2 linked regions of the Marinomonas mediterranea MMB-1 genome follow. The protein of the gene in region 1 interacts with the protein of each later gene in a pairwise test. Links are inferred from orthologs where the notes say so. Each region holds a gene or a part of one and is shown on either strand. Other genes may lie near its edges.

The links.
Region 2: the proteins of recJ (region 1) and MARME_RS06710 interact in binary tests that used the Escherichia coli proteins (3 or more experiments, as listed by UniProt). The link is inferred for Marinomonas mediterranea MMB-1 from one-to-one orthologs.

What each region holds. Positions count from the first base shown.
Region 1 is NC_015276.1:718,420-731,557, reverse strand. The notes cover bases 2,431-5,312. They hold recJ (single-stranded-DNA-specific exonuclease RecJ), read right to left. Parts: upstream 4,792-5,312; coding sequence 3,070-4,791; downstream 2,431-3,069. Other genes in these bases: MARME_RS03490 (GGDEF domain-containing protein), read right to left, coding at 4,934-5,312; folD (bifunctional methylenetetrahydrofolate dehydrogenase/methenyltetrahydrofolate cyclohydrolase FolD), read right to left, coding at 2,431-2,975. In the rest of the region: MARME_RS03510 (aminopeptidase P N-terminal domain-containing protein), read right to left, coding at 1-1,242; MARME_RS03505 (UPF0149 family protein), read right to left, coding at 1,303-1,899; more of folD, read right to left, coding at 2,133-2,430; more of MARME_RS03490, read right to left, coding at 5,313-6,055; MARME_RS03485 (16S rRNA (uracil(1498)-N(3))-methyltransferase), read right to left, coding at 6,214-6,924; thrC (threonine synthase), read right to left, coding at 7,019-8,404; MARME_RS03475 (homoserine dehydrogenase), read right to left, coding at 8,434-9,735; MARME_RS03470 (thioredoxin fold domain-containing protein), read right to left, coding at 9,984-10,691; rplS (50S ribosomal protein L19), read right to left, coding at 10,947-11,309; tRNA (guanosine(37)-N1)-methyltransferase TrmD, read right to left, coding at 11,378-12,130; ribosome maturation factor RimM, read right to left, coding at 12,194-12,739; rpsP (30S ribosomal protein S16), read right to left, coding at 12,756-13,004. UniProt on the Escherichia coli protein: Single-stranded-DNA-specific exonuclease.
Region 2 is NC_015276.1:1,473,066-1,490,487, reverse strand. The notes cover bases 2,270-5,219. They hold MARME_RS06710 (DNA topoisomerase III), read left to right. Parts: upstream 2,270-2,708; coding sequence 2,709-4,730; downstream 4,731-5,219. Other genes in these bases: MARME_RS06705 (LysE family translocator), read right to left, coding at 4,781-5,219; MARME_RS06715 (universal stress protein), read left to right, coding at 2,270-2,628. In the rest of the region: MARME_RS06735 (cupin domain-containing protein), read left to right, coding at 1-469; MARME_RS06730 (GNAT family N-acetyltransferase), read left to right, coding at 489-905; MARME_RS06725 (FKBP-type peptidyl-prolyl cis-trans isomerase), read right to left, coding at 950-1,570; MARME_RS06720 (hypothetical protein), read left to right, coding at 1,865-2,053; more of MARME_RS06715, read left to right, coding at 2,146-2,269; more of MARME_RS06705, read right to left, coding at 5,220-5,398; MARME_RS06700 (hypothetical protein), read right to left, coding at 5,487-6,275; MARME_RS06695 (hypothetical protein), read right to left, coding at 6,359-7,060; MARME_RS06690 (inorganic phosphate transporter), read right to left, coding at 7,380-8,957; MARME_RS06685 (universal stress protein), read left to right, coding at 9,372-9,812; MARME_RS06680 (alanine/glycine:cation symporter family protein), read left to right, coding at 9,828-11,372; acetaldehyde dehydrogenase ExaC, read right to left, coding at 12,858-14,375; MARME_RS06660 (AraC family transcriptional regulator), read left to right, coding at 14,572-15,495; MARME_RS06655 (adenosylmethionine decarboxylase), read left to right, coding at 15,592-16,521; MARME_RS06650 (MFS transporter), read left to right, coding at 16,622-17,422.

The sequences.
Region 1 (13,138 bases):
ATAGGGCCCTGACTGTTTAATCAACACGTCATCCTCGATCCGAATGCCAATACCGCGCCATTGTTTTGCGACATTATCATTGTCCTTGGACACGTACAGTCCGGGTTCAATGGTCAACACCATCCCTTCTTCTAGCAAACGAGGCTCACCGTTTATTTTGTATCGCCCACAATCGTGTACATCTAGGCCCAACCAATGCCCCGTATTATGCATGTAGAACTCGCGGTACGCGTTGCTTTCGATCAACTCGTCAACGGATCCAGACAACAATCCGAGTTCCACCAGCCCTTCTGTAAGCGTCAAAACCGCTGCTTTATGGAATGCATCATAAGGGTTATTTACCTGCAACTCTTTTAGTCCAGAATGATAGGCATCAAGCACTAGTTGATACAATTTCGCTTGTGGCTCGGAGAACTTACCATTTGCAGGAAAAGTACGAGTAATATCTGAGGCGTAACAGCCCAGTTCGCAACCGGCGTCAATTAAGACTAAATCGCCATCCTCTATGCGCTCATCATTCTTAATGTAATGAAGAACACACGCATTTGCGCCTGACGCTACTATGTTGCTGTAGGCAGGATTACGTGAGCCATTCTTCATAAAGATGTAATTCAGTTCTGCTTCAAGTTCGCCCTCAAGCATGCCTGGCGTCACCGTCTTCATAGCCTGAATGTGCGCTTTAACGCTTATTTGAGCCGCGGCCTCCATAATTTCAACTTCCTCATTGTCTTTACGCAAGCGAAGCTCTTCAACAAATAATGACGCATCAATCACGTTAGTGGGTGCAATCGCTCCCATCCTTGCTCGACCTCGAAGGTCATCCACCCATGCATACGCTTGATCACGCAAGAACTCATCGGCAAATAGAATTGCGATGTTGCTTGCGCCATTTAATTTAAGCGCAACATAATCGTCCAATTCGTCCAATTCGATGGCGTGGTCAACACCAAATAAATCAATCGAACCTTGAACACCGTATCGGAAACCGTCCCATTGCTCTTTTTCAGGGTCTTTTGGCAACGTCGCCAAGGTTGACTCGCCAGCAGAGTCGATAATCAGATACGCTTCAGGCTCAGGAAAACCGCTTAAATAGAAGAAGCTCGAGTGAGGACGAAACTCATAATCGCAGTCGTTATTTCGCGTGCACAAGCTGCCAGTCCGAACAATCAGCACTGTTCCTTCGGGTAACGATGACATGAGCGCTTGTCGACGAGCTTTGTATGTTCCTTTCGATATATTCATTCCGACCTCAATATTCAAATGGCAACTAAGCCAAGTAAGTTATACGTAGTATCTGGGGATTTAGTGCAGTGGGTTAGATTTTGTGTGATCCGCATCAGGGTTCACCTCATGATGCTCGGAGTACAACATCATCGCGGACAGCCTAACGTACTCAATCAACTCCGTTAAATCCGCTTCATTGTCGTTGTTGTCTTCCAAATCTTTCATTTCAGATTGCATCGCAGAAATATTGGCAAAATCCTGAAGGACTTGCTTGGTATCATCCGAAAGGTTGTCTTTCTTTCCAGATAACCCGTAGCCAGCAAGAAAACCATGAGCCCATTGTGACAAGGTCATACCTCTTACGCTCAACTCTGAATCATCATCCGCAATACTTGGTTCAAGCGCGTATTCACCGTTTTGCAGCAAGGTTAACGTTGCGTTGTATAGTTCGACTATCGCCGCTCGACTGTCTGCTTCCTTCCAAGATTCAATGTCGCAGAACTCTACAACCATTGCTAACCAATGCTCTAACGACAAAGAAACACCTGAGGCAAGATAGCCACATAACTGACCGTGTAGCTCTGCTGGTGAAGCAGAAATAGATTCGGTTACAAACACGTCTGCGATGGAGTCAAAATCCAATGCGTCTTTTAGCACTTCTGTTGGCGTTGCCATTATCAAAACCTTTTTTAATGCGTCTACGTTTTATAATTAGGACTGATTATTAAATTTCCAGACTCGTAACGTTTCAGGCTGTTAACTTTTAAGAATGTTAACTTTTAAGAATGTTAAATCCTAAGATACGTTACAACATAGTCTCTAATATACAATGCAAGAAGCCGCGCGTCTGCGCGGCTTCTATGAGGAAGCTAAAAATAAATCCTAAGGCTTAAGCCTGTAAAACAGGATTAACCTAGTTGCTTCAAACCTGACTCAAGTGTTTGTAGAATCAGAGTATTAATGGTCATTGGACCAACACCACCTGGAACGGGAGTATACGCAGAAACACGATCAACCAACGGCGCAAGCTCGATATCGCCAACACCACCAGGATGGTAGCCGGCGTCTACAACAACAGCACCGTCTTTAATCCATTCCGCTTTGATAAACTCTGGTTTACCAACCGCTCCAACAATCACATCCGCTTGTTTAACAAACTCAGCAAGGTTTTGCGTGCGAGAATGACAGATCGTCACGGTAGCATTACCGTTCAGCATCATCATTGACATTGGCTTGCCAAGAATAGGACTACGGCCCACAACAACGGCATGCTTACCCGTTAAATCAATATCATAAGCTTCTAAAAGACGCATTATGCCAGCTGGTGTTGCCGCACCGTATGCTGGTTCTTGCATCGCCATACGGCCGAAACCAAGACAAGTAACGCCATCAACGTCTTTGTGTGCTGCAATGGCATCAAAACAAACGCGTTCGTCGATTTGAGCTGGTACTGGGTGCTGAAGCAATATACCGTGTACATCTGAGTTTTCATTCAGCTCATTGATTTTTGCTAACAACTCGTCTGTTGTAGTGGTATCCGGTAACTCAATTGCCAGAGAATCCATACCGACACGACGACACGCATTACCTTTCATTTTTACATAGGTTGCAGAAGCTGGATCAGCTCCTACCAATATGGTTGCCAGAATCGGGGTGCCACCTGTACGCTCTTTTAGTTCTGCAACTTGCGTTTTCAGGCGATCTTCGGTTTCTTTGGCACATTGCTTGCCATCAAGAACCAATGCTGTCATTTATTACTCCGCGAATACTAATTTGTGGTGGTGTTTGAGGGAGCGCCATTATAACGTATATCTGACGCTTTTGGGCATTTTAGCCTGTGTGTTTTCAACTTGGCTCGATGTGATCAACCATTAGCTGTAAATTCCTCTGCCCTCTAAACTCATTTATATCCAGCTTAAAGACAAGGCGTGCTGTGTCATGCTCACTTGGCCACGTTTTTAAGTCCGCAAAAAAGTGAATTGCATCGAGTAATATCCCAGAGCGAGGTTCCTTCACAGTGAGTTTTAAGTGCTTTTCGCCCACAATTCTCTGCTGAATTAATTCGAACACACCATCAAAACAAGGCTCTGGAAACGCTTGCCCCCAAGGGCCTAACAACCTAACTTGCTCGGCAAACCCTAGACTAAAATCTTCACTCGCTAACTCACCGTCCGTGTATATGACAGCCTCTAGCTGCTCTGGAGTCACCCATTCGGTAATAATCTCGTCAAAAGCACGCGTAAAGGCATCGTAGTCCGATTCCTTTATTGACATGCCAGCGGCCATCGCATGCCCACCAAATTTGCTTAACAAGTTGGGGTGACGCTTTGCTAATAAGTCTAACGCATCTCGAATATGAACACCGGGGATAGAACGCGCAGAACCTTTCAACATGCCGTCATCGGCCTGAGCAAAAGCAATCACAGGGCGATAGCACTTCTCTTTCATACGCGATGCCAGAATACCAATCACGCCCTGATGCCAGCTCTCTTCGTAGAAGCACAGCCCATTTGGCAGATCTTCGTTTAAAGTGAGCTTATCCAGCTCTCGTTCAGCTTGCTGCTTCATTTCACTTTCGATCGTTTTACGCTCACGATTTAATTGATCGAGTTGCTGCGCATATTCTCTGGCAACATGTGAATGAGTAGCAAGCAAACACTCAATACCAATCGACATATCGTCTAGACGACCTGCTGCATTGAGCCGTGGGCCAACAACAAAGCCTAAATCAGACGCTTTTAAACGAGCGATGTCTCGCCCGCCCAACTCAATTAAAGCCAAAATACCTGGACGCGCGTGACCACTTTGAATTCGCTGAATACCTTGTTGAACCAAAATTCGGTTATTGGCATCTAATGGAACAACGTCTGCCACTGTTCCCAGAGCGACCAAGTCTAAGTAATCCGCCATTTTGGGTGGTCGAATATGTTGCTCTTCAAACCATCGCCTAGCAGTAAGCTCAGCACGTAACGCACTCATCACATAAAAAATCACCCCAACACCTGCAAGCGACTTACTTTCAAATTCGCATTCGGGATGGTTAGGATTAACGATCGCATCAGCGTCTGGTAGGGCATCTCCCGGAAGGTGATGGTCTGTTACAATGACTTGCATACCTGCTGCTTTAGCCGCCAACACCCCATCAATGCTCGCAATACCGTTGTCTACTGTAACCAAAACATCTGGCTTGGACTCACAGGCAACCGCGACAATTTCAGGCGTTAGACCATACCCATACTCGAAGCGGTTCGGCACAAGATATTCTGGCTCAATCGCCCCCATCGCCTCCATTGCAAGAATGCCCAAGGTGGTCGATGTTGCGCCATCCGCATCAAAGTCGCCAACGATTAAAATCTTCTTTCCGTGCTCAATGGCGTCCGCTAAGATTTTCGCTGCTTTTTGAATATCAAAAAAACGCTTAGGGTGAAGTAGGTGAGGCAGTCGATAATCAATCTCTTCAGCACTGGTAACGCCCCGACAAGACAGAACACGCTGCAAAGTAAAAGGTAAGTTCGGTGACAATTGAACGGTCTGTTGATCAGGGAGCTTTCGAGGTTTTATATGCATCTGTGGGTTCTAAATTTCGAATCGTAAATACCCCATTCTAGCACGTCTTCGATTGTTGAACGAAAGCAGCTCAACTAAAGTAACGAGAGCAGCACGGCTTTTTAAATAAAGTGGTGTTGCTAAAAATAGCTCGGGGTTCGACTTATTGCTCGGATTCCGAGCTTCCTTTTATCGAATTGCCCACCTCTAAATCAACCGCTGTAACATAACGGTTTCGACCTTCTTTTTTAGCCATATACAAAGCAGCATCCGCCTGTGAAATTGAGTCGTGGATTTTGTCCTCTACTCCAAGCTGGCTAATTCCAATACTCATCGTCGCTTTTAATTCGTGTCCCTTAAAGGAAACGGACAACTTCGCGACATCGGAACACACTCTTCGAGCCCAATGTTTCGCTTCCTCTAGACTACTGGTGGACAGTAAGACTAAAAACTCTTCTCCACCCCACCTTGCGGCAATGCCTTCAGAAGAGACCGTTGACGTAATAACCTGCGCCACTTTTGCAAGATATAGATCCCCTGCCTCATGGCCATAATTATCATTAATTTGTTTAAAGTGATCGATGTCCATCAACAGAATATGACGTCGTCTGCTTACTGGCGTTTCCAGCTTTTCATACATGCCATATCGGTTTAATAATTTAGTCAGCTCGTCGGTGATGGCTTTCTTTTCTAAATGATTGCTCGACTCTCTTAATATGCCGTTGTAGTGAGACATACTGTATTCATAAATAGTCGATAAAAATACAACGACTAAAAAGGAATACATTACGCGACTTGCAAATATCTCGTCATAGTTATGACCGCCATGCAAATCATCTGCGTAAAACAGAATCGCACACAATAAAATAGAAAAAATGAAAAGCTCTTTTAGCCCTCTTTTGAGGCCTTGAAGAAAAAGTGCAACAGCAGGAACACAAAATGCCCAAACATGCCCAGTACCCTCAACACCGCCAGTATAAGCGAGATACAGCATTAAGGTATAAAGAGGATAAATAACCAGTTGTCCACCAAACCGATAGTTTGAGGTCCAGCGAATAAACAACATAGCGACAAAATAGAGACACGTTATTGTGAGAAGAAAAAAGGAAAGTAACCAGTCACCCTTAATTAACGCAATGACTCCTAGCAAACCCGTAAAAAAAATCCCTACCAGGCAAAACAAGTTTGTTACCAGTATGCGACGGGCACTGTCATTTAGTAAGTTCGTGTCAGCTCCAGCATAAATAAGCCGTCGGAACTTCTTCTGGAACGAGCTAAAAATCATACTTTCCTTACTATCGAATTGAATCAAGAGCATTCAAATTTAGTAGATAAACACTCATTAAAAATAGTATTTATACCGTAGAAGTATATTATCCTTTCGTTCATTTCTGTAAGCGAACGATATAAGCCTTTCAAACAATTAGGGCGCCATAAGGCTCTTTATGCTGGATACAAACGCGAGAGTAAAACAGGCACAGCGGTTTCAACTCTTAAAATTCGTTCCCCTAAATGTACGGTTTCCATACCCGCTTCTTGCCACTTACCTACTTCATATTCGCTCCACCCGCCTTCTGGACCAATCGCCAGAATCGAGGAAGCATCGCCAAGATCAATTGGGCAAGCACGTGCATTATAAGGATGAGCAATCAGCCCCAAGACATCTTTGCTCAACAGGCTCGGTAAAACATCTTCTACGAAAGGTTTAAAGCGAGGGCAAAAGGTGAGTTCTGGCATCACTGTATCCCTAGCTTGCTCTAGGCCTTCTAATAGGATGGCGTTAATGTTCTCACGCTTTAGAACCGGGCTTTGCCAATAACTTTTCTCGACCTTTGAAGAATGAATTAGATAAATTCGCTTAACGCCCATGGCCGTTACATTCATCAAAGTACGTTTGAGCATATTAGGTCTGGGTAAGGCTAAAACCAATGTAAGAGGGAGAGCCGCTGGAGGAAGACTCTCTGAGCGGTCAATATTAACGAAGCCAGACGCATCAAATACGGCCTCTCCAATATCCCCGTTCAAAAGGCCAACCCGAACTCTATCCCCACTGTTTTTTTGTAAAACTTGAGAGATGTGTTTCAACTGAGCGTCCGTCAACTTAAAACAATCTGACGTTTGCTGTTGCTCTGGTTGTAATAGAATTAAGTTCATATATAAAAAAAGGAGCCAAAAGCTCCTTTATCAATTTCCCTAATAACGAATGAAAGAAAAGCGTGCAACAAAGCACGCTCACAATCACTTTTAATTAAATGCGGTCTGCAACAAACTGTTGAACATCTGCAATGGAATTATCCAAAACATCATAAGACTCTTCTCGCTCAAACAAGTCTTTCATATGTTCAGGTAAACTTGGCGATTCACACCCTGCTTTTTCCACCGCTTCTGGAAATTTAACCGGATGCGCCGTTGCCAATGTAATCATAGGGACAGATTTGTCTTTCCAGCATTTACGAGCCGCTTCAAGACCGATCGCAGTATGAGGATCTAGAAGATACTGAGTTTCTGAGAAGACGTTTGCAATAACATCACAAGTGCCTTCATCATCGACTTTATAGCTGTCAAAGTTATCTTTCACAAACTGCCACGCTGAATCATCCAGCGTTACATCACCTTGATTAAAGCGCTGCATTAAATCATTAATTTTATCGCCATCACGACCATGCGCATCAAACAACAAACGCTCGAAGTTACTCGATACCATGATGTCCATACTTGGCGATAAAGTGACATTTAATGACTGACGACTCATATCATTTTCAGCAATCGTACGATGCAAAATATCATTCTGGTTTGTTGCAACAACCAGCTGATCAATCGGCAAACCCATCTGCTTAGCTAAGTAACCAGCAAAGATATCGCCAAAATTACCAGTGGGTACAGAGAACGACACTTTACGATGTGGTGCTCCAACCGACAAAGCAGAAGAGAAGTAGTAAACGATTTGAGCCATAATACGCGCCCAGTTGATCGAGTTTACTGCGCCAAGTTTCGCGCCCTTAAGAAACGACTGATCTGCAAAACTTGTTTTAACCATCCCCTGACAATCGTCAAAGTTACCTTTTACAGCAATATTGAAAACGTTATCGTCGATGATGGTTGTCATTTGGCGACGCTGAACTTCAGATACGCGCTGATACGGGTGTAATATGAAAATATCTAAATGTTCGGAGTGACGGCACCCTTCAATCGCAGCAGACCCAGTATCACCAGACGTCGCGCCCATAATTACCAGCTTTTCGCCACGCTTTTCCAAAACAAAGTCCATTAATCGACCAAGTAACTGAAGCGCAAAGTCTTTAAAGGCAAGCGTTGGTCCACGGAACAACTCTAACACCCACTCGTTGTTACCCGTTTGCACCATTGGTGCGATGGAAGTGTGGTTAAAGCTAGAATAAGCCTCGTCAATCATACGCTTAAAGTCGTCGGCTGGTATTTCACCTTCAACAAAAGGCCACATGATTTTAAAAGCCAATTCTTGGTAACTTAGAGACGCCCAAGACGCAATTTCTTCTTTTGTATAGCTAGGAAGCGTTTCTGGAATGTAAAGACCGCCATCATTAGCAAGTCCAGCAAGGAGAACATCTCCAAAACTCAGTGCAGGAGCTTGTCCGCGAGTAGAAATATATTTCATTACTTTATCTTCTCAATCAAATATCGGCGTTAGGCCAAATGTTCAACACGAATTCGTTGTATTTTTCCAGCAACATCCGGTAATTCTTCAATCGCAGTAATCGCCGCATTCATATTTTGTTCTTTGACTGTGTGAGTCATCACAACAAGTGGAACCAAATCGCCACCGTTACGTTCTCTTTGAATAACAGATTCGATACTGATTCCGTTTTCAGACAAGATCTGTGTGATATTAGCAAGAACACCAGCACGATCCTGAATTCGCATATTTAGAAAGAAACCACTCTCGATTTCTTCAACTGGCAGGATAGTCGTCGTCGCTAGCGAGCCTTCCTGAAAAGCCAAATGTGGAACGCGATTGGTTGGGTCTGCTGTAAGCGTACGTGCAACATCAACAACATCGGCAATAACAGAAGATCCCGTAGGCAATGCGCCAGCTCCTGCGCCATACGTCAATGTAGGACCAACAGCATCGCCTTTAACCATTACAGCATTCATCACACCGTTTACGTTAGCAAGTAGCTGCTTATATGAAATCAATGTTGGATGAACACGCAACTCAATCCCATTTTGAGTACGTCGAGCAATCCCTAGGTGTTTGATTGCATAGCCCAATTCATGCGCAAAAGAAACGTCTTCCGATGTAATTTGGCTAATACCTTCAGTGTATGTTTTCTCAAACTGAAGCGGTATACCGAAAGCAATTGACGCTAATATAGTTAACTTATGGGCCGCATCGATGCCTTCAACATCAAATGTTGGATCTGCTTCTGCGTATCCGAGTTCTTGCGCCTCAGCCAACACGTCTGAGAAATCACGACCTTTTTCAGACATTTCGGTCATGATGAAGTTGCCTGTACCATTTATGATACCGGCCAACCATTCAATTTTGTTTGCTGAAAGTCCTTCGCGAATCGATTTAATGATTGGAATGCCACCTGCAACTGCAGCTTCAAATGCAACCATAACGCCTTTTTCTTCGGCGCGAGCAAAAATTTCATTACCGTGCTCAGCAATAAGGGCTTTGTTTGCTGTAACAACGTGCTTACCATTTTCAATTGCGGTTAATACAAGCTCTTTTGCAATGCTTGTGCCCCCGATCAATTCCAATACAATATCGATCTCAGGGTTGTTAACAACGTCAAAAATGTCTCTGGTAATGTTAATGCCGGTTAGATCGCACTCTGGATTATCTCGACGAGCGCCCACTTGCTCGACCACAATGCTACGCCCTACGCGTCGTGTAATCTCTTCTGCATTATTAAGAAGAATGTTCACACTTCCAGAACCTACGGTTCCAAGCCCACATATTCCGACTTTTACCGGTTTCAAAACAGTACCCCACACCTGACGGTTGATTGAATGACGACATTGGATAGAACTTCCAAGCACTGACGTCGACTGGCCGAATTTTGTATTTTATTTGGCCTAAGAGACACGATTATAGCGCTTGTCTTAACTAAACCCAATGCGGAAAAGCGCTTAAATGAAGCTATATGAATATTTCTAATTCAGGAAGGAGAATTATAGAAGTTGCTGAGTGCTGTAATCAAAAACGACACTCAACAACTTAAAGTAGATTAGAGGCCTAGTTCAGCAGCCAGTCTGTTGGCTTCGATGTAGCCTGGCATAAATTTACCATTACTCAAAACAATACTTGGTGTACCACGAACGCCAACCGAATTACCTAAATTAAACTGATCCGCGACAGGGTTTTCACATTTGTTTTGAGGCACTTCCTCGCCTTGTTTCGCTTGTGTCATCCAATATTTAGGATTATCTGAACACCATATACTCACCATTGTGTTATAAGCTGGCGAACCTATTCCAGCACGAGGGTAAGCCATGTAACGCACGGTAATACCCAAGTCATTCAGCTGATCGACCTCTCTATGAAGCATACGGCAATAGCCACAATCAACATCCGTAAAGACGGTGATATGTGCCTTTTCATCCTTCGCTTTGAAAACGATCATTTGATCTTCTGGCATCGCTTCAACTTTCGCCATTTTGGCGTTTTCCGTTTCATTTACCAACCCAGAATCTTCCACTCGGTATAAGTCACCTAAAACAAAGTACTTACCGTCTTTCGTCACATGCAATGTTGGGCCGTTCTCTATGGAAACGACATATAATCCAGCTGAACTGTGCTCAGAGATTGAGCCGATTTTCGCGCCTGGAATGGCTTTTTGTAGTGCTTTTTCTATCTCTTCCTGACCTGCGAAAGCAGATTGAGCTAATAATGTCAGAGAGAGTGTCAGCAGACCAAATATGTAACGAATCTTCATTTCTTGTTCCTAGTTTCGAATAAGCTTTTGCTATTAGGCCACAATATATTAATCAAGTTCCACGATAAACCAAAGAAAACCTATCTTGGGTACATATTTATTGAACACCGGGACTTAAAGAGCATCACGAGTCAATAAAATGAGAGCCATAAAGCATCACAGCAGAGCATAAAAAGCAGACAATAAAAAAGGCGACCTGAGGTCGCCTTTTTTATACCTTGCACTTCTCGAAAAAGAAAAGTGTAAGAAAAGAACTTAGCGCTTAGCCAACTTCTCTTTGATACGTGCAGATTTACCTGAACGATCACGTAGGTAGTAGATCTTAGCTTGACGTACGTCACCGCGACGTTTCACTTCGATGCTGTCTACTAGAGGGCTGAATGTCTGGAACGCACGCTCAACACCTACACCACTAGAAATTTTACGAACAGTGAATGCAGAGTTAAGACCACGGTTGCGTTTCGCGATTACAACACCTTCAAAAGCCTGTAGACGCTCACGAGAACCTTCTTTAACTTTTACTTGAACAATAACAGTGTCACCCGCGCCGAACGCTGGGATCTCTTTTGTCATTTGTTCTGCTTCTAGCTGTTGAATCAGCTTAGTTTTATTGCTCATGGATTTGACTCCTAACAAATTGGTTTCCTATCAGTACGAAGGTTAACGATCCGATAGGCTCATGAATCTTACTCTGCCGAGGTTGGAGCTTCAGTTTCACGAATAAACTCTTCTAATAACTTCTGCTGTTCCTTGTCCAACTCGAGGTTCTGCAGAAGGTCTGGCCGACGTTGCCAAGTTCTTGCGAGCTTTTGCTTTAAACGCCAGCGTCTTATCTCCTCATGGTTTCCGCTAAGTAGTACCGGCGGTACAGGTTCACCGTCTAATACTTCAGGTCGAGTATAATGTGGGCAATCCAACAATCCATCAGCAAATGAATCTTCATCTGCAGACGCTTGTTTACCCAACACCCCAGGCACCATTCGAAAGACAGAGTCCATCAGTACCATTGCGGGTAACTCACCACCACTTAGCACAAAGTCGCCAATCGACCATTCTTCATCAATCTGAGATTGAATCAGACGCTCATCAACGCCTTCATAACGACCTGCTACCAGAATTATTTCTGCTTCTTTAGCAAGCTGTTGCACACCTTCCTGTGTCAGTGTACGCCCTTGAGGGGACAAAAAAATTACTTTTGCATTAGGTGCCTTTTGCTTCGCACACGCTATTGCATCTTCGAGAGGCTGAACTTTCATCAGCATCCCAGGACCACCGCCGTAAGGTCGATCATCTACCGTTCGGTGTTTATCGTGAGTAAAATCTCGCGGATTATAAAAATCCACATTGATTAATCCAGATTTAATGGCTCTGCCCGTTACTCCAAAATGAGTAATGGCTTGAAACATTTCTGGAAACAGAGAAATCACTCCGAACTTCACTTAAAACGCCTCTACCTTAGTTTTAAACAATCAGGGTTTAAACTATCGAGTTTTAACTCAAATCTAAAACTCAGGATCCCAATCTACGACCATTGCTTTACTCTCTAGATTTACATCTAAAATATAAGTCTCTGGCACATAGGGAATTAAGCGCTCTTCGCGATCATAGCTACCTTCACAAGCACGAACTACGACAACGTCGTTAGCACCCGTTTCCATTAGCTGTGACACCTTACCTAAGAGAACACCCTCTTTAGTTGTCACTGTTAGACCTTCGAGTTGACTCCAGTAAAAATCACCGTCATCTAATTCAGGAAGATCTTTCACATCGATATATATATCTTGACCACAAATTTCACGAACAATATCGCGATCCGCATAGCCTTTAATCGATGCAACCAAACCACGACCTTGAGTACGACCTTGGTTCAGCTCAATACGCTTCCAACCCGTTGAGGTTTTCAGCCACCAATGCGAGTAATCAAAGATTCCTGTCATTGGCTCGGTGTGTGAATAAAGCTTCACCCACCCTTTAACACCATATACCGATGTAATGCGTCCTACTACAAGCGCTTGCTCAGGAGCGGTCGCCTGTTTCAATGCAGACATAGCACTACCTCAAATATTAAGCGTTTTTGTCAGCTTCTTTAACAAGCTGAGCAACACGGTCAGAAAGCTGCGCGCCTTGGCCTACCCAGTGATTAACACGGTCTAGGTCAACACGTAGACGTTCTTCTTGACCACGAGCGATTGGGTTAAAGAAACCTACACGCTCAATGTAACGACCATCACGAGCACGACGACTGTCAGCCACGTTCAAGTGATAGAATGGGCGCTTTTTAGAGCCACCACGAGAAAGACGAATAGTTACCATATTATTGGTTCCTTATTGCTTAACAAAACCCTTCTTGCCACCCGTTATTGGGCACCTAGTACAAGAAGGCGGCATATTCTAGTCGATTTGACTAAAAAACAAAAGGGCGAATCATCGCCCTTTTGAATAATTTT
Region 2 (17,422 bases), 760 kb from region 1 along the record:
AAAGCGTCGATTCTGTGCTGAAGAACCTCTAGAGCGCGCCCACCACGGAGAGATTAGCCAATCAGATGTTGACCACCTGCGTACAAAATTAATTGAGCTCATCGATCAACCAGAGTTACTAAAAGACTGGCTTGGCGAGACAATGAGTGAAAGCAAGTACCCTGAGTTCAACCCAGCGCTAAACCAGGAAGAAGAAGATCAAGCTTTTGAATTAGCAATACAAGGTGCTAGTTTTATCAGACCAGGTGACGCTCGTATTTGCTATTATCAAAGTGGCGACCATACCTCTGTGTACTGTAATGGCGAAAAAATGACGGTTCCGCTTGAACTCACATCCTTTGTCCAAGCGGTGAGCGACGACACAGAGTTTGATTTTAGTGGCCTAGATTTATCTCAATCAAGTGATCTAGAGCCCTTGTTACGCTTTCTTTTAAAACGTCAGGCCTTGGTCGCCTTACCAGCAGAATAAGAACACGAGGATACACAATATGAAAGTGCTTACGTCCGATTGGGAAAGCAGCAAAGCCCAACTGACTTTCGTTCGAAAACAGGTCTTTATTCTAGAGCAAGGGTTCGATGAACAAGACGAGTGGGATGGAAAAGATGACGAAGCTGTACACTTTGTCTCATTTGGCACCACCGCGGTTCCTACTGGCGTATGCAGACTTACTGAGAACGGACAAATATCTAGGTTAGCCGTTCTCCCCAACTACCGTAGTCAAGGCTATGGGATTATGCTTATGAGGCGTGCCGTTCAGGTAGCTCGTGAAATGGGACTAGACAGTGTTTTTTTGAACGCTCAAATTGAGGCTCAGGTGTTTTATGAGCGTATAGGGTTCAAAACAGACGGGAAGATCTTTCTGGATGCGGGTAAACCGCATGTTCGCATGGAAAGAAAAATTTAAAAAAATGGACGGCAGCACCGTCCATTTTTAATCTAACATCAAACTTATTTAACTTCTAAAAGCTCAACGTCAAATACAAGTACAGAATGAGGCTTGATCATCGCGCCTGCACCCTGAGCTCCATATGCTAGCTCAGCAGGGATAGTGAAGCGGTATTTTGCGCCTTCTTTCATTAGCTGAAGACCTTCAGTCCAACCTGCGATAACGCCACCTAATGGGAATTCGATTGGCTCACCACGTGCAATTGAGCTGTCAAATACTTGTCCATCAGTCAAACGACCTTCGTAATGAACTTTTACAGTAGACTGTGCAGTCGGTGTTGCGCCATTACCTTCTTCAAGAACAAGGTATTGCAAACCACTGTCTGTCACTTGAATGCCTTCAGCAGCTTTATTTTCAGCTAAGAATGCTTCGCCAGCGGCAACTACTTCTTTGGCAGACTCTTTAGATTTTGCTTCCATTTCTTCTTGAAGCTTCGCAAATGCAGCTTCCAACTCAGCGCCAGGTACACGCATAGCAGCACCATTTAACGCATCTTCAATGGCAGCATATAGATGTGGAAGAGACAATTCACCCAAATCTCCACCTTTAAGTTGATCACCAATTTGACGACCTATGCCGTAGGCAATTTTTGCTTCATTCGTGTCGAAAGACAGTTCTGACATGTTCAATACTCTTAGTCATTTTAAAAAGAAGCCGAATATTAACATAACGAACAGTTGACTGACGACAGGTACACCTCATCCAAAAACGAAAACATCGCTGCTTAGAGACTCATCATTAAAATATGGCCGTAGATACCATTTATTGGGACTCGTGCAGCCAACTTAATAAGAAACAACAAGAAACACCTAATGAGCAAATATAAGACATAAAAACATTGAATGATATTGATTATCATTTATAATTAGAATCATCGTCTCTTGCTCACGCTCTATTCGCGAAGGAAAAAGAACATTATGAATAAAATGCCACCTCAAAACACGGAAGTATGCAGCCAAAAACAAAATCGCTGGACCGTTGCATTTGCTAGCTTCGTATTAATTTCAGCCGCAACAGGCTTTTTGTTCGACGCTCATTACGAACAACGAACAATTGAAAAAGCAATAAGTACTATTGATCTATATCAGTTCGAATATTTGGGATGAGGCTACACTAAAGTTGTCGGGAGATATTCCCTAAACAATAAGAGGGCGCAGCGAATAGACGTACTGCAAAAGCCTCTCTAAGGAGAAAAGCTATGTTACCCCAAATCAATACTATTCTTTACGCTTGTGACCTTTTAGACAACAAAAGCAGCGAAGCGCTTGGCTACGTTATGCAGTTAGCAAAAATCAATGAAGCAAACGTTGTCTTAATGCATGCGATGGAACCATTGACGACGCATTCTTCTTATATGATTAACAATTACATTCCGGAAGAAACGCTGGAAATGGTTCGAAAAGAAACATTGCAAGCGACCACTGATAAAGCAGAAACCCAACTCGCTAACTTTTTAGAAGAGCATAAAAGTGACTTAGCGGGCATCCCAAAACCTGAAGTATTGATTACGACAGGTGCACCCGCGGATGCTATTGAGCAGACGGTAAAATCAAAAGACGTTGATCTCATTGTTATGAACAGTCGCACACACAGCACGATTGGTCAGATGATCATTGGTTCTACCGCGAATAAGGTAATTCATCATAGTAATGTACCCGTACTCGTTGTACCGATCAAATAACGATATAAACAGTACACCTTACAAATCTTCTGAAGATTCGATAAACTACTGTATATATACCCATATATGCAGTAGTTTTTATGATTCTTTATATAGCCGAAAAGCCCAGTCTAGCTCGTGCCATTGCCGCAGCCCTTCCCTCCCCTCAAAAAAAAGAAGATGGGTGTATTTGGCTCCCCAACGGTGACTGTATTTCATGGTGTATTGGCCACCTTCTAGAACAAGCCGAACCGCACATTTATAACCCTGCATACAAAAGCTGGTCTCTCGATCACCTACCCATTATTCCCGACGACTGGCAATGGCAAGAAAAAAGCCAAACAAAAAAGCAGCTTAGCAAGTTAAAAAAATTGATTAAGCAAGCCGATCAATTGGTTCATGCTGGTGACCCTGACCGCGAAGGGCAACTACTGGTAGATGAAGTATTGCACTACACGAACGTCCCAAAGAAAAAGCTTGAAACGACAAAACGCCTACTCGTAAGCGATCTAACGCCCTCTTCTATCAAAAAATCGCTGGGTAAGCTCAAGCTAAACAGTGAATATTCAGCACTGTCTCGATCAGCACTCGCAAGAGCAAGAGCCGATTGGATATATGGACTAAATCTTACCCGAGCTTATACTATCAAAGGCCGCCAAGCTGGATACCAAGGCGTACTATCAATAGGTCGGGTACAAACGCCTATTCTGGGGCTTGTGGTTAAAAGAGACTTGGAAATAGAAAACTTTGTGACAAAAGATTATTTTCAAGTACATGCCCACTTAGCCACCGAAGCGAATGAACACTTTGTTGCAAATTGGGTTCCAAGTGACGCCTGTAAACCACACATGGATGAAGATGGAAGGGTTATTAATCGAGCACTAGCAGAAAATGTAGCAAGGCGAATTACACACAAACCAGGGACGGTCGTGAAAGCGGAATACAATACCAAGCGACAGTCACCTCCTCTCCCTTACAGCCTATCTAGCTTACAAATCGATGCAGCCAAACGTTGGGGCTTGTCCGCGAAACAGGTTTTAGACACCTGTCAGGATTTATACGAAAAGCACCAAATGATCTCCTACCCACGTTCTGACTGCCGATATTTACCCGTAGAACAAATGTCAGAAATATCGTCAATTATCAAAGTACTAAAAAGCACCTCTTCAGAAATCAATAACTGGTGTGAAAACGCAAACCCACATCTAAAAAGCAGTGCTTGGAATGATAAGAAAGTCGGCGCACACCATGCCATCATCCCAACCCAAAAAAGTGGTAAATACGCCTCACTTAGTCATAGAGAAAAACAGGTATACGAACTCGTCGTCCGACAATATTTAATGCAGTTTTATCCAAATTATGAATATTTAGCCGCGAAAATCGTCGCAGAAATCGAGGGTGGTACCTTCTCGGCAACGGGGAATACACCGCTAACGCTTGGATGGAAGTCGCTTCTTGGCGCTACTTTAAACAATGACGACAAAAAAACGGAAGAGACCGAACCAAATTTACCAAAGCTAACTCAAGGAGACCCTCTTTTCTGCCGCTTAGGCGAAGTCGTTCAAAAGCAAACCAAACCTCCAGCTCACTTTACAGACGCCACCCTATTAGCGGCCATGACAGGAATCGCAAAGTACGTCGAAGACAAATCAGTCAAAGACATACTGAAAGAAACGGACGGACTTGGCACAGAAGCCACCCGAGCAAGTATTATCGAGCTTTTGTTCAAGCGTCAGTTTCTGTTTAGGGACAGCAAAAAAATCAAAGCAACAGAGGCAGGAAGGCTATTTGTCAGCTGTCTGCCACGCTCGACCATAACACCCGATATGACGGCAGTTTGGGAGTCAACGTTAAGTGCGATCAGCGTCAAGCAAGCTTCTTATGAGGCTTTTATGACATCCCTCGAAGCGACATTAACGCATTTACTTAATGAAGCGAGAAATACTCCTCTAACGTCATTAACGTCGCTCGCTAAAAGTACGCCCGCCAAAACAGCATGGAAAGCACGTCGATCAAGCTCGTCACGAAGCTCAACAAAAAAGGAGCCAACCAAAAGAGGATCAAAAGGTACGGGGCAGAAAACAACCTACAAAAAGAAAACAACGTACAAGAAAAGCAATTAAACTTTGATCGCTAAAGATACACACGCTAAAAATAACAATGCAATTAAGCGCTATCCAAAGGCAAGCCAAACACCGACCATTAGCATCAAAGTTCCTGCGATTCGATTCATCGCTTTAACATTGCCATTTTTCATCAACAGAGACTTCATACTGCGTCCACCCGCAGCGTAAATCAACAAACACATAAACTCGAGTACAAGAATGATAGACACTAAAATCGATAATTGAGAAAGCAGAGAGGAATCGGCAGATAAAAAGGGGGGAAGCAATGCAACAAAGAACGCCCAACCTTTTGGGTTCGATACTGCGGTCAAAAAGCCTTGGGTAACAAGCTCGATTTTAGAAGCGGGTTTTACCTCCTCTTCCATCTTGATCGCCATTTTCCCCTTTGAAAGCCACATCTGAACACCTAAATAAGCCAAATAGGCACCACCAGCGTATTTCAACACTAGAAAAGCACTCGGGTAACTCAACAAGATAGTTGCGACGCCAATCGCAGTAAGAACGACAACGAGACCGACTCCAGCGAGCTCCCCCACCATCATCCACAAAGCACGGCGAACACCGACCGTCATACCCAATGTCATAGCAAGTGTCATGCACATGCCAGGGGTAATGGAAACAAAGAAAAAAGTGGGAACAAAAACAGAAAGCAAGTTCAATGTCACGAGTGTGCCTACTACATGTAAGAATTAAAGTCGTATCGACTAGTATGGATTAAAACTCAACTGAGAATTCGACCGAGAGTTCAACTTATTAAAAATGTTTCTTCTTTTTGAATGTGTTTTGATCCATAAACTGACTCCATTCATCATCCAAATTTTCTTCTGCTTGCTCATCTTCTTCGGTGTTCGACGAAAGCGCCTCTTCCTGCCGCTGAAGCTCCAAATCACTTTCTATTTCATCAATGATTTGTTGATAACCCGCGATGGCAGATTTGGCTTCAGGGTTTTCACTGATAGGCTCAAGCTGTGACATTGCTTCTTTGTACAATTCAATCGCTTTGTCGAACTTTTCCGTCAGGAAGGCCTGACGAGCCATATAGACATGGTAATCGGCATTAACACGGTAACCATAAAAGCTAAACAAGTCCTTATAGCGAACATACAAGTCGGGGTTAATTTTTTTGTTTTGCTTCGCAAAATCAAGATAGGCAGAAAAAGAATCAAATAACCGTCGTAGCTCACTAATTTGCAATTCATCATTAATCGGCTTTGCTTTACGCTTCGTTTTGCTTTCCTCGAACTGTTTCAGCTCTTCAACAAAAAAACCACGGTGACGACGCAACGTATCATCGGCTTGCAGATCGATTAATTCATCATATACAGAAACCAATCTGCGCAAAATCCAAATGCGCATATCCTTAGGCTGATATTGTGGAGGAAGATCGTCAAGGTAGCGCCTTAACTGACGCGTCTGGTTCCCAAGCGCTGCGGATTTTCGTAAGCGTTCTAGACGGGCTTGTTCTTTTAATTGTAAATAGATAGCAAACGCAATAAAGCCCCCAATTGCTATCAACATCAGTGTAATAGCAATTGCAGTCATATTTCTTCTAATACAAGTAACGTCATAAAATTGCTCGAAATATCATCCAACATAGGTAGAGGGCAGATTTAAGTGTTCAGAAGCTATCCGTTGTCTTCATTTTGTTTCTTTTTAAATAATATACCTTCAATCGCTTGGATTCTATTTTTTAGTGTATTTATTACACTATTTGACTCAGGAACAAAGCTAACTGTTTCCATTTCAGCCAATGCCGTACGATATTTCTCCAACGCTCGGGCTTTTTTGTCTAAATCAAGGTCATCTCGCGCTTCTTTCATCAACATATCACAGTGAGCTAAAAGGTAACCGTACCGAATCATAGTCAGTTGTTGCTTCGCAGACGCCATGTCTATTGTTTTGTTTGATGCAAACGCTTTCACCAAGGTTATCAACGCCTTTAATGCTCCTTGAACCCTAACCAGCTCGGCCTGCGCAACGACCTTCTCTTTTTTTGTCGCTTGTTCTGCATACATTAACTCTTTACGAAGGCCAATATACTCTTCCTGCTTCTCAATTAAGGCAATCGAATTAGGCAGCGATTTTACTGTTACCATCGATTCAAGAACATAATTAACAAGCACTAGCTTTGTCGTAATGGGAATATAGCGGTCTGAAAGAACGCTTAGCAACTCATCAATTCTATAGCAGCGTTTAAGCAACAAATTATTCGCTTCCAACTGCAAAGTGCGTTGTTTTTTACGCCACCGCATTATTGATATAGCGAGCGCAACAGAAAACAGAAAAGCTAAGCCTGCAGCAATTAGAATAATTTCTAAACGTAACATAAAATGTTTAGCATCCTTGGAAAAGGGTCGCATCGGAAAGTTGCACTTTAAGAAGCTTCAAGTCCCTTTTCTAAAGCATAGTTTAAAGAAGTGACTACGAATCTAAACCTCACCTTTTCTATTCTAGTACCTCAGAATCAATCCTAAATAAAAGAGTTCATCAATTCTGCGGCTCTAAAACGCCAAAAAGAGAGATCTATAAAATTAGTTCCCGTTATTTATATCACAAAAGATTACAATTCAAGAAACAAAAAAGGCTGGTTAATCCAGCCTTTTTTGTCATTGACTTACGTTCACCTGCAAGATGAGCGTAATAAGATCAACTATTTACAAGATCGAATCCCACTAACGTGTAGAAAATTAGGGCCGACAGTAGTGCAGAAGCAGGCACAGTGATAACCCAAGCAGCAGCAATTCGAAGTAACGCAGAGCGCTTAACCAACTCTTTCTTGGTCGCTCGTTTTAGCTTTTTACGATCCTGCTTCGAGATAGGCGCCATGTTCTTTTCTGACTTAAGCTCACTCAGAATCGCTCGCTTCTCATCGACATCCGCATTTTTGAAGCGCTCTACAAATAATGATGTTTGCTCCAGATCGTGACCTGCTCGCTTAGAATGCTCCATCACTTCATTAAGCTTTCGTTCGTACGCCGCTTTTAGATACTCGCGCAGGAAACCAACACCAAATATTCCACCTACCGCAATGTGTGTTGAACTAACAGGAAGACCCAATTGAGAGGCGATAATCACCGTAATCGCAGCGGCCATTGCGACACAGAACGCACGCGTTTTGTCCAGATGTGTAATTTCTGAACCCACTGTTTTAATCAACTTAGGACCAAATAATGCAAGACCTACAGCAATACCAATACCACCCACTAGCATAATCCATAATGGTATCGATGCTTTGCTGGATATCCCTCCGCTAATTAACGCATCATTGATCGCTGCCAACGGTCCAATCGCATTTGCGACATCGTTTGCACCATGAGCAAAGCTCAATAACGCGGCAGAAGCAATAAGTGGTAACGTGAATAAACTATTCACAGAATCTTTTTCATTTTTCAGCGTAGAAGCTACTTTTGCAATCATAGGTCGAACGATAAGATAGACTGCAATGGCGATCAAAAGACCTATACTCAGCGCACTAACGAAGTCAACTTTGAACAGTTTCTTCAAACCTTTAACAATCAGATAGGTCGAGAACGCCCACACCATAATCGCAATGAGAAGAGGCACGACTTTCTTAGCTGCGCCGATCATGTCATTTTTATAGGTGACTGCACGCTTCACATAAAAAAGAAATACCGCTGCAATGAGCCCCCCTAACACAGGAGAAATCACCCAACTAGCAACGATCGCACTCACTTTACTCCAGTTAGCAATATCCCAGCCACCCGCTGCGATACCGGCTCCCATAACACCACCAACAATAGAGTGTGTCGTCGAGACTGGTGCGCCAAGATACGTAGCAAGGTTTAGCCAGATCGCACCTGCTAATAGAGCGGCCATCATGACCCATATAAAAGTCGTCGCATCAGCAATAGCTGCAGGGTTAATAATACCTTTCTTTATTGTACCGACAACGGAACCGCCTGCAATAAGAGCGCCACTTGCCTCAAAAATAGCGGCAATCAGAATGGCACCTGTCATCGATAATGCTTTTGCGCCCACCGCAGGGCCTACATTATTGGCGACATCATTCGCGCCAATATTGATCGCCATATAAGCACCTATCGCGGCGGCGATAGCTAAGATAGACAAATTGGAAACTTCAACGCCATTTGAAGATGCGTAATAGCCTGCGCAACAAATAAACGCTAAAGCAATAAGAACTTTAACAAAGTCAGAGCTGCGAGAAGTTGTGGTCGATTCGGTGGTGTTGTTTGATAAATCCATAAATAGTTCTTTATGTAGAGTTAAACAATGCTAAGTATCACGGAGTAGCAACCTTTTCCCATCCCTATATAAACAGGCTAGTATCATGCACTTAATCCAGTTCTCGCCCAACCCGCAACATTATGGAAATATTTCTGAAACCATACTGTCACATTTTGAGGCACGGCAATTTTACACATCCAAGTTTCAGATAAAACCCCTAGCGGGTAATTTCTCATAAAACAGCAAGAATATCTGCTTATTTAGACGAATAGACGGAGGAAAACCTTCTTATGAAGCAAAAATAGCATTAAATATGGCTAAAAAGTGCAAATTTAGTTTGAGTTCTCAATCAACTTTCAGTTTAATAATAGTGAAACAACGTATGTAGCCCCAAAATGGTGCGCATAATAATAAACGAAAGGATGGGGAATTATGTCCGTTACATTTATAGTCGGAGTTGACGGTAGTGACGCTAGTAACCGCGCTTTGGCCTTTGCAAAAAGACAAGCTACTTTAGTTGGCGACGAGTGTAAGCTTTTGCTTGTGTGTGTTGTCGAGTGGTCTCCTTACAAGTTCCAAACGACAGAGGAAAATGCCATTCGCCATAAGCAGAAATTAGATGAGATTAAGAGTGCCCAGCAGCGCGTCATTGATCCTCTTTTGGAAGAACTAAAGAATGATGGCGTTCAAGCTGAAGGCCGTGTTATTCATGGTAAAGCATCGACCATTCTCAACAACATGGCAGTTGAAAACAACGCCGAACAAATCTTCGTTGCTCGCTCGACAGAACAAGGTTTAAGTGCACGTGTTTTCGGTAGTGTTACCGCTAACCTTGTCATGAGCTCTAATGTTCCAGTCACTGTCGTAAGCTAATCTCAGGTATTTTCTATGATTTCAAAACTGTTTGCGGCTTTGACCGTTTCGTTTTTTTCACTTTTCAGCTCTCTAGCATCCGCTAGTTCTATTGATGAAACTATTAATAGTGTTTTCTCTTCTGCCACTGGCTGGTTTGTCAGCCTTATTTTCTCTCCACTTCCTGGTACAAGCTTTCCTTGGATCGTCCTTTGGTTGGTAGTAGGTGCAAGTGTCTTCACATTGTATTTTGGTTTCATCCAATTCCGAGCAATTGGTCACTCGATTTCCCTAGTAAAAGGCGACTACTCAAACCCAAACGACGCGGGTGAAGTGAGCCATTTTCAAGCTTTGACAACAGCACTTTCAGGAACGGTTGGTCTAGGTAACATTGCAGGGGTTGCAGTAGCCGTTAGCATCGGTGGTCCTGGCGCGACATTCTGGATGATCTTAGCAGGTCTTTTAGGTATGGCTTCGAAATTCGCAGAGTGTACTCTGGGTGTTAAATACCGTAATGAATACGAAGACGGGCGTGTATCAGGTGGTCCAATGTACTATATCTCCAAAGGATTTATAGAACGTGGTCTACCAGCAGGTTTCGGTAAGTTTCTAGCAGTCATGTTTGCTATCTTCTGTATCTTCGGTGCACTTGGTGGCGGCAACATGTTCCAAGCAAACCAAGCACACGCTCAATTGAGTGGTGTAATCGGTGACTACCCAGGCTGGATCACGGGTATTATATTCGCTGTAGTGGTCTTCCTTGTTATCGTTGGTGGTATCAAATCGATTGCGAACGTGACCGAAAAAGTAGTGCCTTTCATGGGTGTTATTTACGTCGGTGCTGCGCTTGTTATCATCCTGATGAACGTTGATAAAATCGGTTGGGCATTTGGTCAGATTTTCGAAGGCGCCTTCACAGGTTTGGGCGTAGCAGGCGGTATGGTTGGTGCCTTGATTCAAGGCTTTAAACGAGCTGCGTTCTCTAACGAAGCTGGTGTCGGTTCTGCTGCAATTGCTCACTCTGCGGTAAAAACCAACGAGCCAATTACCGAAGGTCTTGTTTCCCTACTAGAACCTTTCATCGATACCGTTGTTATCTGTACGATGACGGCTTTGGTTATCATCATCACTCAACAGTTAGTCACTGATCCAGAAACAGGCCTATATGTATTAAATGCATCTGGCACGATTCAGACAGCTGACGGTTCGTCAGGTGTTGCCTTAACCTCTGCTGCATTTGCTTCTGCGTTTAGCTGGTTCCCATACATCCTTGTAGTGGCCGTTGTATTGTTTGCATTCTCTACCATGCTAAGCTGGTCTTACTACGGTCTAAAAGCTTGGACTTACCTATTTGGTGAGAGCAAAGGCGCAGAACTAACGTTCAAAGTGATTTTCTGTATCTTCGTATTCATTGGTGCATCAATTAGTCTTGGTCCTGTTATTGATTTCTCTGACGCTGCTATCTTTGCAATGGCGGTCGTGAACATCATTGGTTTGTACTTCTTAATGCCTATCGTTAAGAAAGAACTAAACTCTTACATGACCCGCCTTCGTGCTGGTGAGTTCAAGAAATACAAATAAGTATTAGATCGCTCATAGACGATGAGCCTGTTATCTAATCTAAAAAGCCGATGCTAAATAAGCATCGGCTTTTTTTGTGGAACTGTTCCGTCCTGAAATAGGTTTACACCTAGGAGACCTATTATGGGGACATCAAGTAATACCAAGCGCAAGCGTACTCAACGTGACTATACAATGGGCTTTAAACTACAGATAGTGATGGCCGTCGAAAAAGGCGACATGACTTACAAGCAAGCTCAAAAGATCTATGGAATCCAAGGCCGATCAACAGTGCTGACTTGGCTTCGAAAACACGGCAAAATGGATTGGTCTACCAAAGTGAGGCGACCCATGTCTAAATCCCCGAAAGCAAAAGAAACACCCGCTCAAACAATCAAAAGACTAGAGCGAGAGTTGGAAGATGAGCAACTGAAAAATCGTTTACTCAATACGGTGGTTGATATTCTGGACGCTGAGCACGGGATGAGCCTTAGAAAAAAGTATATAGCCAAGGAGCGAGATGCCTTCAAGCTGAAGAAAAAATCAGTTTAAGTCGTTCTTGCCATTAGTAGGCAGGCCGTCTACCAACAAGAGCAGAGACAGTTAATACGACAGGATAGTCTATCAATCATTAAAGACTTGGTCATGGATATCCGTCGTTTCATGCCTAGACTTGGAACAAGAAAGTTATATTTTTTGCTGAAAGACAAGCTTAAAGAACGGGATATAAAACTCGGTCGAGATGGCTTGTTTCGTTATTTAAGAGAAGAAGGTCTCTTGGTTAAGCCAAAACGCAGCTATACCAAAACAACGGACAGTAAGCATTGGATGAAGAAGTACCCGAATCTCTTAATAGGTCATCAACCGACAAGGTCAGAAGAGGTGTTTGTAAGCGATATTACCTATGTTGAAAGTGATGAAGGTGTGCATTATCTCTCGCTTGTGACAGATGCTTTTAATCGAAAAATCATGGGATATAAGCTCAGTCATGATATGAAAGCAGACAATGTCGTTAAAGCCTTAAAGAAAGCGGTTCAGTCTCGTAAAACGACAAAGCCATTAACGCATCATTCAGACAGAGGGTCGCAGTATTGCTCGGCTCTTTATCAAAAAGAATTACAGCGTAATAAAATACGACCGTCGATGACAGATGGCTATGACTGCTACCAAAATGCGTTAGCAGAAAGGGTGAATGGCATATTGAAGCAAGAATTTTTGGTTGAACGGTGTAGGACCTTTAAAGACTTAGAAAGGCATGTAAGTGAGTCTATTGATATTTATAATAGATATCGACCACACTTAAGCCTTAATATGAAAACACCTGAAGAAGTACATGAAAAAGCCAGCATGGAATCCATACTGGCTTAACAAAAATCGTCAACGTATTTTAGGACGAGACAAACAACTTTGTATTGTTATGTCGATATTAGTTATTCATCTCAATCCTATCCATCTCGACCTTATCCACTTAGACCCAAAGCTTTAGAAGCCGCTATCTACAAGTCGCTAAAAGAAGCCCAATGGGTTGATATCATAGCTAACTAGCATATTCTTAGTTTGCTGATAGTGTTCCAGAGCCACTTTATGAGTTTCACGGCCAACACCAGATTTTTTGTAGCCACCAAACGCCGCATGAGCAGGGTATTGATGATAACAATTCATCCAAATACGGCCAGCTTCAATGTTTCTCCCCATGCGATACGCTAAATTGGTATCTCGAGTCCATACCCCTGCACCAAGACCAAATTCAGTGTCGTTCGCAATAGCAAGCGCTTCAGCTTCGTCTTTAAAAGTAGTAACACTCACGACTGGACCAAAAATTTCCTCTTGGAAGATCCTCATATCGTTATTGCCTTTCATTAACGTAGGCTGAATGTAAAAACCGTTGTTAAAGCCATCTAAACTCTCCGCCGCACCACCGCATAGCACCTGTGCGCCCTCTTTACGACCAATATCAATATAACTAAGTATCTTATCAAATTGCTCTTGTGAGGCTTGAGCGCCGACTTGCGTTTCCGTATCTAAAGGGTTGCCACGTTTAATTTTTGCTGCACGCTCTAAAACATGACCAATGAAATCATCGTAAATCGATTCTTGAATAATCGCACGAGAAGGACACGTACAAACTTCACCTTGGTTAAAGAAAGCCAAGACTAAACCTTCAGCTGCTTTTTCAACAAATGCGTCTTCCTGCTGCATGACATCTGCGAAGTAAATGTTAGGAGACTTACCGCCTAACTCGACGGTCGATGGAATGATGTTTTCTGCTGCACATTTTAAAATGTGAGAACCGACGGGCGTTGAGCCTGTAAAAGCGATTTTGGCAATGCGCTTGCTGGTTGCTAGCGCCTGCCCTGCTTCTGCGCCAAAACCATTTACGATATTGAGAATGCCTGCGGGCAACAGATCTTCTATCACCTTGATCAATTCTAAAATGGAAACTGGTGTTTGTTCTGCAGGTTTCAAGACAATACAGTTACCCGCAGCCAGAGCAGGCGCGATTTTCCAAGCGGCCATCAGAATCGGGAAGTTCCACGGAATAATTTGACCAACAACACCTAAAGGCTCATGAAAATGATAGGAAACGGTATGTTCATCCAACTCTGCCGTACTGCCCTCTTGTGCACGTAGGCACCCAGCAAAGTAGCGGAAATGATCCGCCGCCAGTGGAATATCGGCGGCCAATGTTTCACGCACCGCTTTACCATTATCCCAGGTTTCTGCAACGGCGATTTTTTCTAAGTTTTGCTCGATTCGATCCGCTATTTTTAGAAGGATATTTGAACGGGCAGTAACGGATGTTTTTCCCCACGCAGATTTCGCGGCATGGGCGGCATCTAACGCCAAATTAATATCGTCTTCACCAGATCGAGGAATACGGCAAAACACATCACCATCAACAGGACTGACATTATCGAAATACTGACCCTTTACAGGTGCAACCCACTCTCCGCCAATGAAGTTTTCATATTGGCTCTGAAAATTAACAACGCTACCTTCGGTTCCGGGTTTTGCGTAAATCATATGAGCTCTCCGTTTTATTTATTTTATTTGAACCCTGAATTTAGTCAGCACGACAAAGAAACGCTTGCCTGAGAGTCTAAAAAGCTTGCCCGCTAGTCTCGAACTCAATTTTTTAACCCATCTTGGTACATTTAGGTATAGACTTAGGGCACGCTCTCATCATAAGTAACAATAAAAAATAGGTAGGGTAGGCTTCATGGAGCAGACTTTGAAACAGGTTATTGCCAGAACAAATAAATCCGTAAAACCATCAAAGCTAATAGAAAATCGTATTTGTTATGCGGGGCCAGAATCGGAGCTCAGTGTCTATGACACCTATGAGCAAGCCAATCGGGTAAGCCTAAAAGCAGACTCTTTACTGTATTGCGGTATGGTGACAGGTTCAAAGGTAATGCATACTAAACGCGAGGAAAACATTCCTTTTCTTCCTCATGAATCTTTTATTTTGGCCCCGAAAGAAGAAGTGTTTATCGACTTCCCTGATGCCAATATGGACGCCCCCACGACCTGTTTAACCATTGAAATATCTTCTGAACGCATTGCTCAACTGTGCGATAGAATGCATGATGTGACACAATCTTCGTCCATTTATGTGCCCTATACTTTCAGCGCAGATCAACCTCTCCATACTCTTCATAATCAGGCAACCGAGCACCTACTTAAACGACTCGTCAGCGACTTTGTCCAAAATGACCCAGATCGAGACTTATTAGTTGATTTTGGCGTCAGTGAATTGGTGACACGAATTCTGCGCCATCACGGCCGCGAGACGCTTCTTAAATACTGTCAGCAAGACCCTGAAGCAAATGGATTGAATCTAGCCGTTACTTGGATAGAGACCAACTTGGCTGAGCATTTGGATATCTACGAATTAAGTAAAATGGCGTGCATGAGCCGTAGTCGCTTTTACCGAGAATTTAAACGCCACTTAGGTTGCACGCCAGCGGAATATCAACATCAGCGACGCATGAGCACTGCCTACCAAAAATTAAAACAAAACGGCTCTGTTACACAAGTCAGCTATGATTTAGGCTACCAAAGCCTCAGCCATTTTAGTCGACGCTTTCATCAGCACTTTGGTATTCCACCAAGCCAAGTATTCAGCAAGAGTTTAAACTAAATTATCTAAAAAATTGCTATCGATTTTTAGCAATATAGATACAATACCCCTTTTAAAAAAAAGGCATTTTTAGCCGTTAGGGGGAAACAATAATTGATGTTCTTTGAAGGTTCCGAAAAAAAGGTTGAAGTGGTCGTCAGTGAGCTTGCTCCATCACTTCGATCACTAGGAAAAAATTACTGGAGCAACATTGTCTCTCAAGCAAACGCGGAGATACTCTCTACCGTATCCAACGAGCAATGTGACGCCTATCTCTTGTCCGAATCAAGTTTATTCGTATGGGATCATCATTTTGTGATGTTAACGTGCGGAACAACAACGCTTGTAAGTGCAGTCCTTAGTTTCCTTGAAAGCTATGAAAGCGACCAGCTTCTATCACTCATCTTTCAGCGTAAGAATGAGTACCTTTCGCACTTACAAAAATCATCCTTTAGTGAAGACATCGATAAACTTCAACAAAATTTATCGGGTAAAGCTTATCAGTTAGGTAACTTAGACACACACCACAACTACGTTTATCATCTAGATAAACCTTATGTGGCAACACCGGACGACTACACCTACGAACTTTTGATGTACCATATCCACGGCGACGCCGCTCAATATTTGAGGAGCGAACATCAATCCGCCGCGACAATTCGAGAGTTGCTCGAGCTGGATAAGCTGCTACCAGGGTTTGAAATAAATGACTTTGTTTTCGCGCCGTTTGGCTATTCTATGAATGCGATAAAAGGCCATCAATATGCAACAATCCACATTACCCCACAAGAAGAAAGCTCTTACGTTAGCTTTGAAACCAACTTGGATTTGAGCACGCCCAACTCCAATGTAATTGAAAGGCTGACATCTATTTTACAACCAAATAGCTTTGATATTATTAGCTTTAACGGCATCCCTAATATTCAATCTTCGTCACATACCCTAATGAATCACGTGTCAGAACCATTAACTTGTGGGTACACGATGCGCTTCTATGAGTTTATGCGCAGTGAACCAAAAATAGGAAGGGCCGTTTCTATTTTATAGGACATATCACACCGTTTTATTTTATAGTACGCACCGTACTATAAGGACACCGACTATCAATAAAGCGCCTTTTGGCGCTTTATGTTTTTTTGGAAAGAATATGCAATCCGAATCTATTTTTAAGCAATCAAATTTTGTTCAGTTCTGGTTTGCCCAGATCGCCTCGTCATTTGCATTTCAAATGCTGGCGGTCGGTATGTCTTGGCAAATATATGATCTCACTGGCAGCCCTCTCGCATTGGGGTTAGTTGGCTTATATCAGTTTCTTCCACAACTAATACTGACGCTCATTACAGGCCATATTGTAGACCGTTATAACCGTCGGCTGATTTGCTTTATTACGCGTCTAATTATGGGGATAACAGCCTTACTGCTGGCGTATACCAATTTAGTCAATAGCCTAACGCCAAACGTGATCTACCTTTGTGCGGTGTTATTGGGCATGGCAAGATCTTTTGAATTGCCAGCAAACCAATCCATTGTTCCAAATCTCGTTCCTAATAACATGTTATCTCGAGCCGTCAGCGCCATTGCATCAGCTCGCGAGATATCCGTTATTGCTGGCCCTGCTTTAGGTGGACTGGTGTTTCTTCTAGGCGCACCCACGCTATATTTTTCAAGCATGAGCTGCTTCTTGCTCTCTTGTATTCTGATATTTCTCCTTAAATATAATTATACGTCTTCCTCAAAAGCGCCTGTGGACCTATCCCATTTATTGGGCGGGTTTCGCTTTATTAAAAACAATAAAACCATTCTCGGGTGCATTTCCTTAGATATGTTTGCTGTGCTTCTTGGCGGCGCGACTGCTTTACTTCCTATTGTTGCAAAGGATATTCTCCAAACAGATTCTTGGGGGTTGGGACTATTGCGAAGTGCGCCTGCAGTGGGCGCGTTGCTCATG